Regions from separate parts of the Kitasatospora sp. NPDC051705 genome, predicted to be linked through region 2. Evidence: riboswitches for the same ligand, from Rfam matches in the RefSeq annotation. Region 2 holds a riboswitch; the other holds the start of a gene.
The links. A riboswitch is a leader RNA that binds a small molecule or an ion and turns the genes downstream of it on or off. The one in region 2 is predicted to bind cobalamin.
Positions count from the first base shown of each region.

Region 1: linked by a shared signal. The riboswitch ahead of ACIA8Q_RS00365 (peptidase) and the one ahead of ACIA8Q_RS14020 (iron ABC transporter permease) in region 2 are both predicted to bind cobalamin.

Region 1 is NZ_JBITCO010000001.1:81,637-86,569, forward strand. It holds gene ACIA8Q_RS00360 (flagellar hook-length control protein FliK) at 1-466, opposite strand, end outside; gene ACIA8Q_RS00365 (peptidase) at 518-1,603, opposite strand; cobalamin riboswitch at 1,702-1,842, opposite strand; gene ACIA8Q_RS00370 (enoyl-CoA hydratase) at 1,939-2,712, opposite strand; gene mmsB (3-hydroxyisobutyrate dehydrogenase) at 2,709-3,593, opposite strand; partial or broken gene ACIA8Q_RS00380 (enoyl-CoA hydratase/isomerase family protein) at 3,590-4,309, opposite strand; gene ACIA8Q_RS00385 (CbtA family protein) at 4,475-4,933, opposite strand, start outside.
Region 2 is NZ_JBITCO010000008.1:259,365-264,297, forward strand. It holds gene ACIA8Q_RS14015 (ABC transporter ATP-binding protein) at 1-648, opposite strand, end outside; gene ACIA8Q_RS14020 (iron ABC transporter permease) at 648-1,712, opposite strand; cobalamin riboswitch at 1,889-2,028, opposite strand; gene sodN (superoxide dismutase, Ni) at 2,127-2,522, opposite strand; gene sodX (nickel-type superoxide dismutase maturation protease) at 2,784-3,164, shown strand; gene ACIA8Q_RS14035 (CGNR zinc finger domain-containing protein) at 3,161-3,751, opposite strand; gene ACIA8Q_RS14040 (amino acid ABC transporter ATP-binding protein) at 3,865-4,617, opposite strand; gene ACIA8Q_RS14045 (amino acid ABC transporter permease) at 4,662-4,933, opposite strand, start outside.

The DNA of each region.
Region 1 (4,933 bases), on a different contig from region 2:
TGCCCGGCTGGGCGCCGGCGCCGAAGGACCAGCCCTCGACGTCGCCGGGGGCCGGGTTGTAGCTGCCCGCGCCCAGGCTGCTGTACGACCAGGGCCCGCCGTGCTGGGCGTGCCAGTAGGACCAGTAGGCGCTGCCGGTCGGGTTGGTGCAGGTAGCCGGCAGCGCGTTGATCTTGCAGACGAAGCCGGGGAACCGCGGGTGGAAGGCGTACGTGAATCCGGCGCCGGTCAGCGCGGCGAGCCCGGTGGCCGGATCGCCGGGTGCGCAGCCGGTCTCGACGCCGCCGCCGACGGCGGTGAAGTCGACCACGACGGTGACGCCGGTGGTGCCGCTGCAGGCGGCCGCGTGGGCCGCGGGGGCCTGGACGGCGGAGGCGCCGAGCAGGCCGGCGGTGAGGGCCGCGGCCGCGGCGATCGAGCCGAGCGCGCGGCGGGCCGGTCTGGCCGGGGTGAGGGTGTCGGTCATCGGAACTCTCCTCGTGGGCTCAGGGGTTCGGTGGCTCAGGAGTTCGGTGGCTCAGCGGGCGGCGGGCGCCGGGCAGGCCAGGGTCGGGGCGGCCGGACGCGCGCCGGCGGCGGAGAGGGTGGCCAGCGGGGTGCCGGCGAGGCCGAGCGCGGCCTGCGCGGTGGCCCGGGCGCCGTTGGCCGGGTCGAATCCGGTCGCGTCGTAGGCGACGGCGCCGCGGACCGCCGGGTCGGCGGAGCAGCCCTGCTGGAACTTCACCAGCCGGCTCCAGCCCTTGAGGCCGGCGCCGAGGCGTCCGCCGGCCAGCAGCGCCTGGGTGGCCAGGCCCGTGGTGTTGGCGTTGGAGGCGGTCGCCCCGGCGGCCGCGAAGCCGCCGTCGGCGTTCTGGTGGGCGGTGAGCCAGCCGAGGCCGGCGTTCGCCTTGGCGGTGCGGCCGGTGGCGGCGAGGGCCTGGGCGGCCAGCGCGGTGGCGTCCGGGTCGCTGGTGCAGGTGGTCTGGCCGAAGGAGACCGGGTAACCGCCGTCCGCGCACTGGCTGTTCGCCAGGAAGTCGACGGCCGCGGCGGGGGCGCCGCCGGGGGTGCGGTGCAGGGCGATCAGGGCGAGCGACTGGCCGAAGGCGTTGCTGTAGTCGCCCCACTGGGAGCGGTCGGAGAAGCGGCCCTCGGCGGTCTGCAGGGAGCGCAGCCGGGCCGGCAGGTCGACGCCTCCGAAGGCGGTCGGGTTCGCGCCGCGGACCTCGGCGGCGAGCAGCAGCTTGGCGGTGGCACCGGCGTAGGCCTCGGTGGTGCCGTCGCCGAGGTAGCCGCCGAGGATCTCGGGCTTGGCCAGCCAGGCGGTGGCCCGGGCGGCGGCCTCGTCGGAGCCGTGGGAGGCGGCGAAGGCCAGCACGGCGTCGACGGTCAGGCCCTGGTCGGGGTAGGCGGTGCCGTTGAACACGGACTCGAAGTGGTCGCCGTCGACGAGCTGGCGGGCCAGCCAGCCGCCCGCGGCGGCGTCGGGGCGGATCGTCGGGGCCGCGGTCGCGGCGGGTGCGGCGGCGGGCGCGGCCTGGGCGGCGGTGGCCGCCGGGAGCGCGGTGGCGAGGGCGAGGGCGGGTATCGCGAGCAGACCGAGAGTGCGGCGGAGGGCGGGCATGGCTGCCTTTCCGGGCCTGGACGCAGGGGCCCGGAGGGCGCCGGCGGCACGCCGGGCAGCCCTCGGAGCTCCGGCCCGCAGACCACGACGGGAGGAGGGGGTGACACACCTCCGCCGCCGGGTACTCGGGCTCGCCGCCGACGGGACGTCGGCGGCCTACCGTTGCGGGTCAGCGCCGGATTCGAACCGGACTTCCCCCGTCGGCGGAGTCACAACATGACGGCCCATCATGGCGAAGACGCGAAGATCCGGTCAAGGGACGGTGCGCCACGTCACGGTTCCGGCACCGGAACACGGCACCGCGGGCCGCGCGCAAGGTGCCGGAACCGTACGGGTCAGCGGTGGCGGAACTCCGGCAGGCGCTTCTCGGCGAAGGCGGCCATGCCCTCCTTCTGGTCGGCCGTCGCGAACGTCGCGTGGAACAGCCGCCGTTCGAAGCGCACGCCCTCGGCCAGGGTGGTCTCGAAGGCGCGGTTGACGCTCTCCTTGAGCATCGCCACCGCCGGGGCGGACATCGCCGCGACGGCCTCGGCGGTGGCCAGCGCCTCGGTCAGCAGCTGGTCCGCGGGGACGATCCGGGAGACCAGGCCGGCCCGCTCGGCCTCCTCGGCGCCCATCATCCGGCCGGTCAGGCACAGCTCCATCGCCTTGGCCTTGCCGACGGCCCGGGTGAGCCGCTGCGAGCCGCCTATGCCCGGGATCACCCCGAGCTTGATCTCCGGCTGCCCGAACTTCGCGGTGTCGGCCGCCAGCAGGACGTCGCAGAGCATCGCCAGCTCGCAGCCGCCGCCCAGCGCGTACCCGGCGACGGCCGCGACGACGGGCTTGCGCAGGGCTCCGAAGCGGTCCCACGCGGCGAACCAGTCGCCGAGGTAGGCGTCCACGAAGTCCAGGGACTGCATCTCCTTGATGTCGGCGCCGGCCGCGAAGGCCTTCTCCGAGCCGGTGACCACCAGCGCGCCGACCTCCCGGTCGCGGTCGAACTCCTCCGCGGCCGCCACGACTTCGTTCATCAGCGTGGTGTTGAGGGCGTTCAGCGCCTTGGGGCGGTCGAGCGTGATCACGCCCACCCGGCCCCTGCGCTCGACCAGGATCGTCTCGAACGTCATGCGTCGTCCTTCCTGAGGGTCGTGATGATGGCCGAGAAGTCCAGCCCGGCGCCCACCTCCTCGGCGAACGCCGCGTACAACTCGGCTGCCCTGCCGCCCAGTTCGGCGGGGACGTCGGAGGATGTCGCCGCCGCGGCCGCGAGTCCGAGGTCCTTGGCCATCAGGGCGGCGGCGAAGCCTCCGGCGTACCCGCGGTTGGCCGGGCTGGCCGGGACGGGCCCGGGGACGGGGCAGTTGCTGGTCAGTGCCCAGCACTGCCCGGAGGCGGCGGAGGCCACGTCGAACAGGGCCTGGTGGCTGAGCCCGAGGCTCTCCCCGAGCACGAAGGCCTCGCTGACCGCGATCATCGAGATGCCGAGGATCATGTTGTTGCAGATCTTCGCGGCCTGCCCCGCCCCGGACGTCCCGCAGTGCACGACCCGGCGGCCCATGGCGGCGAGCACCGGCTCGGCCTCGGCGAAGTCGGGCCCGTCCGCGCCGACCATGAAGGTCAGGCTCGCGGCCTCGGCGCCGGGCACGCCGCCGGAGACCGGCGCGTCGACGGCCCGGTGCCCCGCGACCCGGGCGAGGTCGGCGGCGACCCGGGCGTCCCCGACCGCGATGGTGGAGCAGTCGACGAACAGCGCTCCCGCTGCCGCCTCCGTCAACTCGCCGTAGGAATCGAGGACATGGCGTCCGGTCGGCAGCATGGTGAGCACCACCTCGGCCTCGCCGACCGCTTCGGCGGCGGAAACCGCGATCTTCACTCCCCGGGCCGCAGCCCGTTCCCGGGCCTCCGCCGAGAGGTCGTAGCCGGTCACCCGGTGTCCGGCGGCGACGAGGTTGGCGGCCATCGGGCCGCCCATGTTGCCCAGTCCGACGAATCCGATGCGGTGGGTCACCAGCGCTCCAGGGGTGTGGTGGCGGCGAGGCCGAGTTCTCCGTCGCCGAGCGGGGCGAAGTAGCGGGCCACGGTGGCGGGTTCGACGGCTCCCAGGGAGGCCGGCGTCCAGCGCGGTGACCGGTCCTTGTCGATCACCTGGGCCCGGATCCCCTCGGCGAGGTCCGGAGTGGCGAGCGCCGCGCAGGAGGTCCGGTACTCCTGGTCGAGCACGGCCTCCAGCGGGCCCAGGGCGCGGGCCCGGCGCAGGGCCGCCAGGGTGGCCTTGACCACCGTCGGGGAGTTGGCGGCGATGCGCTCGGCGGCCTTCTCGGCCTCGGGTTCACCGCTGTCGCCCAGCCGCGCGAGGATCTCCTCGACGGTGCCCGCCGCGTAGCAGCTGTCGATCCACGCCCGCCGGCCGTCCAGCAGACCGGCCGGCGTGGGCTCGACATGCCGTTCCAGGGCCTCGTGGACGGGCAGTTCGGCGAGGTCGTCGAGCAGCACGGGCAGCCGCTCGGCGGGGACGTAGTGGTCGGCGAGCCCGCAGAGCAGCGCGTCGGCGGCACCGACGGAGCCCGCGGTGAGGGCGAGGTGGGTGCCCAGCTCGCCCGGCGCGAGGGCGAGCAGGTAGGTGCCGCCGACGTCGGGGACGACGCCGATGCCGGCCTCCGGCATGGCGACGCGCGTGTTCCCGGTGACGATCCGGACGCTCCCGTGGGCGGAGACGCCGACGCCGCGGCTTCCCTGACACCGCGGACCTGCCGTCGACCATATAGTCGGACGTCCTAGTAAGTCCAGGTCCCGTGACGAACCGTCACCGCGCCCTCCCCCGACCGGCGCAGGACGACGCGCAGCCCGCCCCCCGTGCGGGGAGCGGGCTGCGGGTCGGCGGCGCGGGCGCTACCGGGCGGCGACGGCCTGGGCCGGGGCCTTCACCGCGGCGGGCTCGGGCTCGAGCACGCGCTTGGCGAGCTCGCCGAAGACCAGCCCGAAGGAGGTCCACAGCACGAGCTGGATGGCGAGCGCCGCGAGGCGGAACTGCCAGAGCAGGGTGGCCGGGAACTCCTCGGGCACCTCGTTGATCACCGGCAGGAGGGCGTAGGCCAGGCCGACGGCGACGACGAAGCCGCCCCCGGCCGCGACCGCGGCGTACCAGTTGCCCAGGCGCGGGGCCAGGCGCTTGCCGATGATGACCGCCGCGACCGCGAGCAGGACGCTGAGCACCATCATCAGGAAGTACAGGACGGTGCGCTTGCCGATGGTGTCGGGGTTGCCGATGGACGGCGGGTTGGCCGGGTACTTGAGGAACGGCACCACGTACACGGTCACCAGCGCGGCGAGCGAGACGACCAGCGCCGT
Region 2 (4,933 bases):
GGAGGCGACGATCCGGCCGGCCCGCAGCACGTACAGCAGGTCGCAGTGGCCGGCCGCCAGGTTGAGGTCGTGCAGGGCGGTGAGCACCGTCGGCCCGGCCTCCCGGACCAGCGCCAGCACGTCCAACTGGTGGGCGATGTCCAGGTGGTTGGTGGGTTCGTCGAGCACCAGCAGCCGCGGGTCCTGGACCAGCGCGCGGGCGATCAGCACCCGCTGCTTCTCGCCGCCGGACAGGCTCGGGAAGCCCCGTCCGGCCAGGTGCTCGGCGCCGACCCGGCGCAGCGCCCGCGCGCAGCGCGCGCGGTCGTCCGGGCCCGGCCCGCCCAGCCCGCTCCGGTGCGGCAGCCGGCCCATCGCGACCACCTCGGCGACGGTGAAGTCGAACTCGGCGGAGTGCTCCTGCGGCAGCGCGGCCACCCGCCGGGCGGCCTCGCGGGCGGGGAGCGCGTGCAGCTCGGCGCCGTCCAGCAGGACGGCCCCGGCGGCGGGCCGCAGCGCCCGGTAGACGCAGCGCAGCAGGGTCGACTTGCCGCTGCCGTTCGGCCCCACCAGACCGACCACCTGCCCGGCGGCGGCCTTCAGCACGACGTCGTGGACCAGCCGGGCACCGGCCAGGTCGACCGAGACCCGGTCGAGGGAGAGGTCCATCAGCGCCCCCCGAGGGCGTGGCCGCGGCGGCGCATCAGGAACAGGAAGCAGGGCACGCCGAGCACCGCGGTGCCGACCCCGACGGGCAGTTCGGCGGGCGCCAGCAGGGTCCGCGAGACGATGTCCACCCAGACCAGCAGTAGCGCACCCGCCACCGGCGCGACCAGCAGCACCCGGCGGTGGCCGGCCCCGACCAGCATCCGGGCCAGGTGCGGGACCATCAGCCCGACGAAGCCGATCGCCCCGCTGACCGCGACCACCGTGCCGGTGACGGCGGCGGTCACCACGAACAGCTCGCGGCGCAGCCGGTCCGGGTCCACGCCGAGCGAGGCGGCCGTCTCGTCACCCATGGCGAGCGCGTCCAGCCGGCCCGCGGAGCAGTGCAGGTGGACCAGGCCGGCGAGCACGGTGGCGGCGACGATCGGGACGGATCCCCAGGTGGCGCCGCCGAGGTTGCCGAGCAGCCACATCATGGCGTCCCGGGCGGCCTCGCCGCGGGCGGCGGCGAAGACCATCAGCGCGGTGGCGGCGGAGAAGCCGTAGGAGAGCGCGGTGCCGGTGAGCACCAGGCGCAGCGGGGTGAGTCCGTGGGCGGTCCGGGCGGCCAGGTAGACCAGCACCATGGCGAGCAGCGCGGTGCCGAAGGCGGAGGCCGAGATCGCCCACACCCCGAGCGAGGCGAAGGCGCCCAGCAGCAGGACGGCGTTGGCGCCGACGGCCGCGCCGGAGGAGATCCCGAGCACGAACGGATCGGCCAGCGCGTTGCGCACCAGAGCCTGCACGGCGACCCCGGTGGCGGCGAGCCCGGCGCCGACCACCGCGGCCAGCACGGTGCGCGGCAGCCGGATCTCCCAGACGATGGCGTACGCGGCGGCCTCGTCGGCCTCCAGTCGACCGCCCGTCAGCCCGGCGGCGAGCAGCCGCAGCACCCGGGCAGGGCCGAGGCCGGCGGCGCCCAGCGCGACCCCGCAGACCAGCGAGAGCAGCAGGGCGACGGCCAGGCCGAGGGCGAGGGGCGGGGCGGGTATCCGCCGGGCGGGCGGCGCGGCCGCGGCGCCGCTCACGTGCCGGCCCCGCCGGGCCGCACACGGGCGTGGGCCCGCGCGCACCTGTTGACGGTCCGTTCGCTGCGCTCGTTCACCGGGGTTGTGCGCCTTGCCTCGGGCCGCGGGCGCGCGGGGGCGGGCGCCGGGCGGGCGCGGGCCCGTGCGGCGCCGTCCCCTCGCAGTCCACGGCGAGTTGTCGGGAGGTCAGCGGCCGGGGGCGATCGGGCTGGCGCGGCCGTGCGGGCCGCGCTCACCGTTGCGGGTCAGCGCCGGACTCACACCGGACTTCCCCCTCGGACGCCCTGGCAGCATAACAGCCACTCAGGCTAGGCAACCCTTACCGGGGTGGGTCCCGGCCGGGTCGGCCGTGGACGCACGACCGCCCCCGTCCGGCGGTGCGGACGGGGGCGGTCGGGTGGCGACGCGTCAGGCTCAGGCCTGCTTGGTCTCCCAGAAGATCTTGTCGACCTCGGCGATCAGGTCCAGCAGGGCCTGGCCGGTGGCCGGGTCGGTGGACGCCTTGGCGGCCGAGGCGGCCTTCAGGGTGTCGTTGATCAGCGCGTGCAGCTGCGGGTACTTCTCGAAGTGCGGGGCCTTGAAGTAGTCGCTCCACAGCACCGAGATGTGGTGCTTGACGGCCTCGGCGCGCTGCTCCTTGATGATGACGGCGCGGGCGCGGAAGTGCGGGTCCTCGTTGGCCTGGTACTTCTCCTGGGTGGCCTTGACCGACTCGGCCTCGATCCGGGCCTGCGCCGGGTCGTACACGCCGCAGGGCAGGTCGCAGTGGGCGTGGGCGGTGGCGCGCGGTGCAAACAGACGAGAGAACATGGGAGTCCTTCCTTAGATCGTCTTCCCGCGCCCGAGATTACCCTTCCGCCCTGCGGGTTTCGCGATCGGGCGGTGGGCCTAGGGCAAAAGGCGGACCCGGAACCGGGGTAATCCGGACATCGAACGGGGTGACGATCCGTGCGGCAGACTGGGACCGTTCGGTCGGGAGGAGGAGTCGTGGCGCGGAGCGCGGAAGCCGGGGGCGGCGCCCGGGGCGGCGGCGCGCTGCCGTTCGGGCTGGTCGACGTGGCCGGGCCCTCGATGGTCCCGACCCTGCGCGAGGGCGACCAGCTGCTGGTGCGCTACGGCGCGCCGATCCGCCCGGGCGCGGTGGTGCTCTTCCGGCACCCCTTCCAGCAGGACCTGCTGGTGGTCAAGCGGGCCGCCGAGCGCCGCCCGGCGGGCTGGTGGCTGCTGTCCGACAACCGGCCGGTGGACAGCGACAGCCGCAGCTACGGCCCGGTGCCGGACGAGCTGGTGCTCGGCCGGGTGCTGCTGCGGTTGCGCCCGCGCCCGGCCTGGCTGGCGCCCGGCCGCCGGCTGGAGCGGCTGCTGCTCGGCGGCCGGCTGGCCGCCGTCCCGGGCCTGGCCCGCCGGCTGGGCCTCTGGGTGGAGGACGTCCACCCGCCGCAGCCGCGCTAGGGGGTGTTGCCCGGCGCCGCGGCCTCCGCCTCCTGGCGCTTGCGGGCCCGGTAGGCGGCGACGTTGGCGCGGGTCGCGCAGCGGTCCGAGCAGTAGCGGCGGGAGCGGTTGGTCGAGGTGTCCAGGTAGGCGTTGCGGCAGGGGGCGGCCTGGCAGATGCCGAGCCGGTCGGCGCCCAGCTCGGTCAGGTGCACGGCCAGGCCCATGCAGGCGACGGCGCTGAAGTGCGCGGTGGCGGTCGGCGAGTTGTCGGCGAGGTGCAGGTGCCAGCGGGGCCGGCCGGCGTCGTCCAGGTAGTCGTGCCCGGAGACCAGCGGGCTGACGGGGTACTCCATCAGCAGGCTGTTCAGCAGGTCGACGCCCCGGACCTCGTCGTTCTCGGCGGCGGCCTCGAAGACCCCGCGCAGTCTGGTCCGCACCGCCCGCAGCCGGGGCAGGTCGGACTCGTCGGCCAGCGCGGCGGCCCGCGAGGAGTCGGAGAACAGCTCGCGCACGGCCTCGACGGAGGTCAGCGAGTCGGTTCCGCGCTCGGGCTCCTCGGTGTTCACCAGCCGGACGGCGAGGTCGGCGTACGAGGCGAGCTCCACGGCGGTCCTTCCAGAAGTGTCGGTAACGGGCTGACTGCTTCCAGCCTATTACCCGAGTGGGGAAAACGTCGGCGCCCGGCAGGAGCAGCCTGCCGGGCGCCGACGGTAGGGATCTACAGGACCTTGGAGAGGAAGGCCCTGGTGCGTTCGTGCTGCGGGTCGGTGAGCACGTCGCGGGGGGTCCCGGACTCGACGACGACGCCGCCGTCCATGAACACCAGCGCGTCGCCGACCTCGCGGGCGAAGCCCATCTCGTGGGTGACGACGATCATCGTCATCCCCTCCTCGGCCAGCCCGCGCATGACGTCCAGCACCTCGCCGACCAGCTCCGGGTCGAGCGCGGAGGTGGGCTCGTCGAAGAGCATCAGCTTCGGCTTCATGGCCAGTGCGCGGGCGATCGCCACGCGCTGCTGCTGGCCGCCGGAGAGCTGCGACGGGTAGTTCTTCGCCTTGTCGGACAGGCCGACCCGCTCCAGCAGGGCCATCCCGCGCTCGCGGGCGTCGGCCTTGGACTCGCCCTTCACCTGGACCGGCGCCTCGATGACGTTCTCTATGGCGGTCATGTGCGGGAACAGGTTGAAGCGCTGGAACACCATGCCGATGTCGCGCCGCTTGAGCGCGACCTCGCGGTCCTTGAGCTCGTAGAGCTTGTCGCCCTTGCGCCGGTAGCCGACCAGCTCGCCGTCGACGGACAGCAGTCCGCCGTTGATCTTCTCCAGGTGGTTGATGCACCGGAGGAAGGTCGACTTGCCGGAGCCCGACGGGCCGATGAGGCAGAACACCTCGCGGGGCTTGACCTCCAGGTCGATGCCCTTGAGCACCTCGACCAGGCCGTACGACTTGCGCACGCCCTCGGCCTTGACCATCGGCTCGCCCGGTGCGGCGTCCTGCGGCTGCTTGGTCAGATCGGTCATGCGTGACCACCTCCCTCGAGCCCCGGGACGACGTCGTGCTCGGTCTTCGGCGCGGGCTTGCCGCGGAAGAGGCCGCGCACGCGCTGGAGCGGGGTCGGCGGCAGCGTCCTGCTGGTACCCCGAGCGTAGTACCGCTCGACGTAGTACTGCCCGACGGTCAGCACGGAGGTCAGGAAGAGGTACCAGAGGCTGACGGTGATCAGCAGCGGGATGGTCTGGAAGGTGCGCGAGTAGATGTTCTGCCCGGCCCGGAACAGCTCCTCCAGCG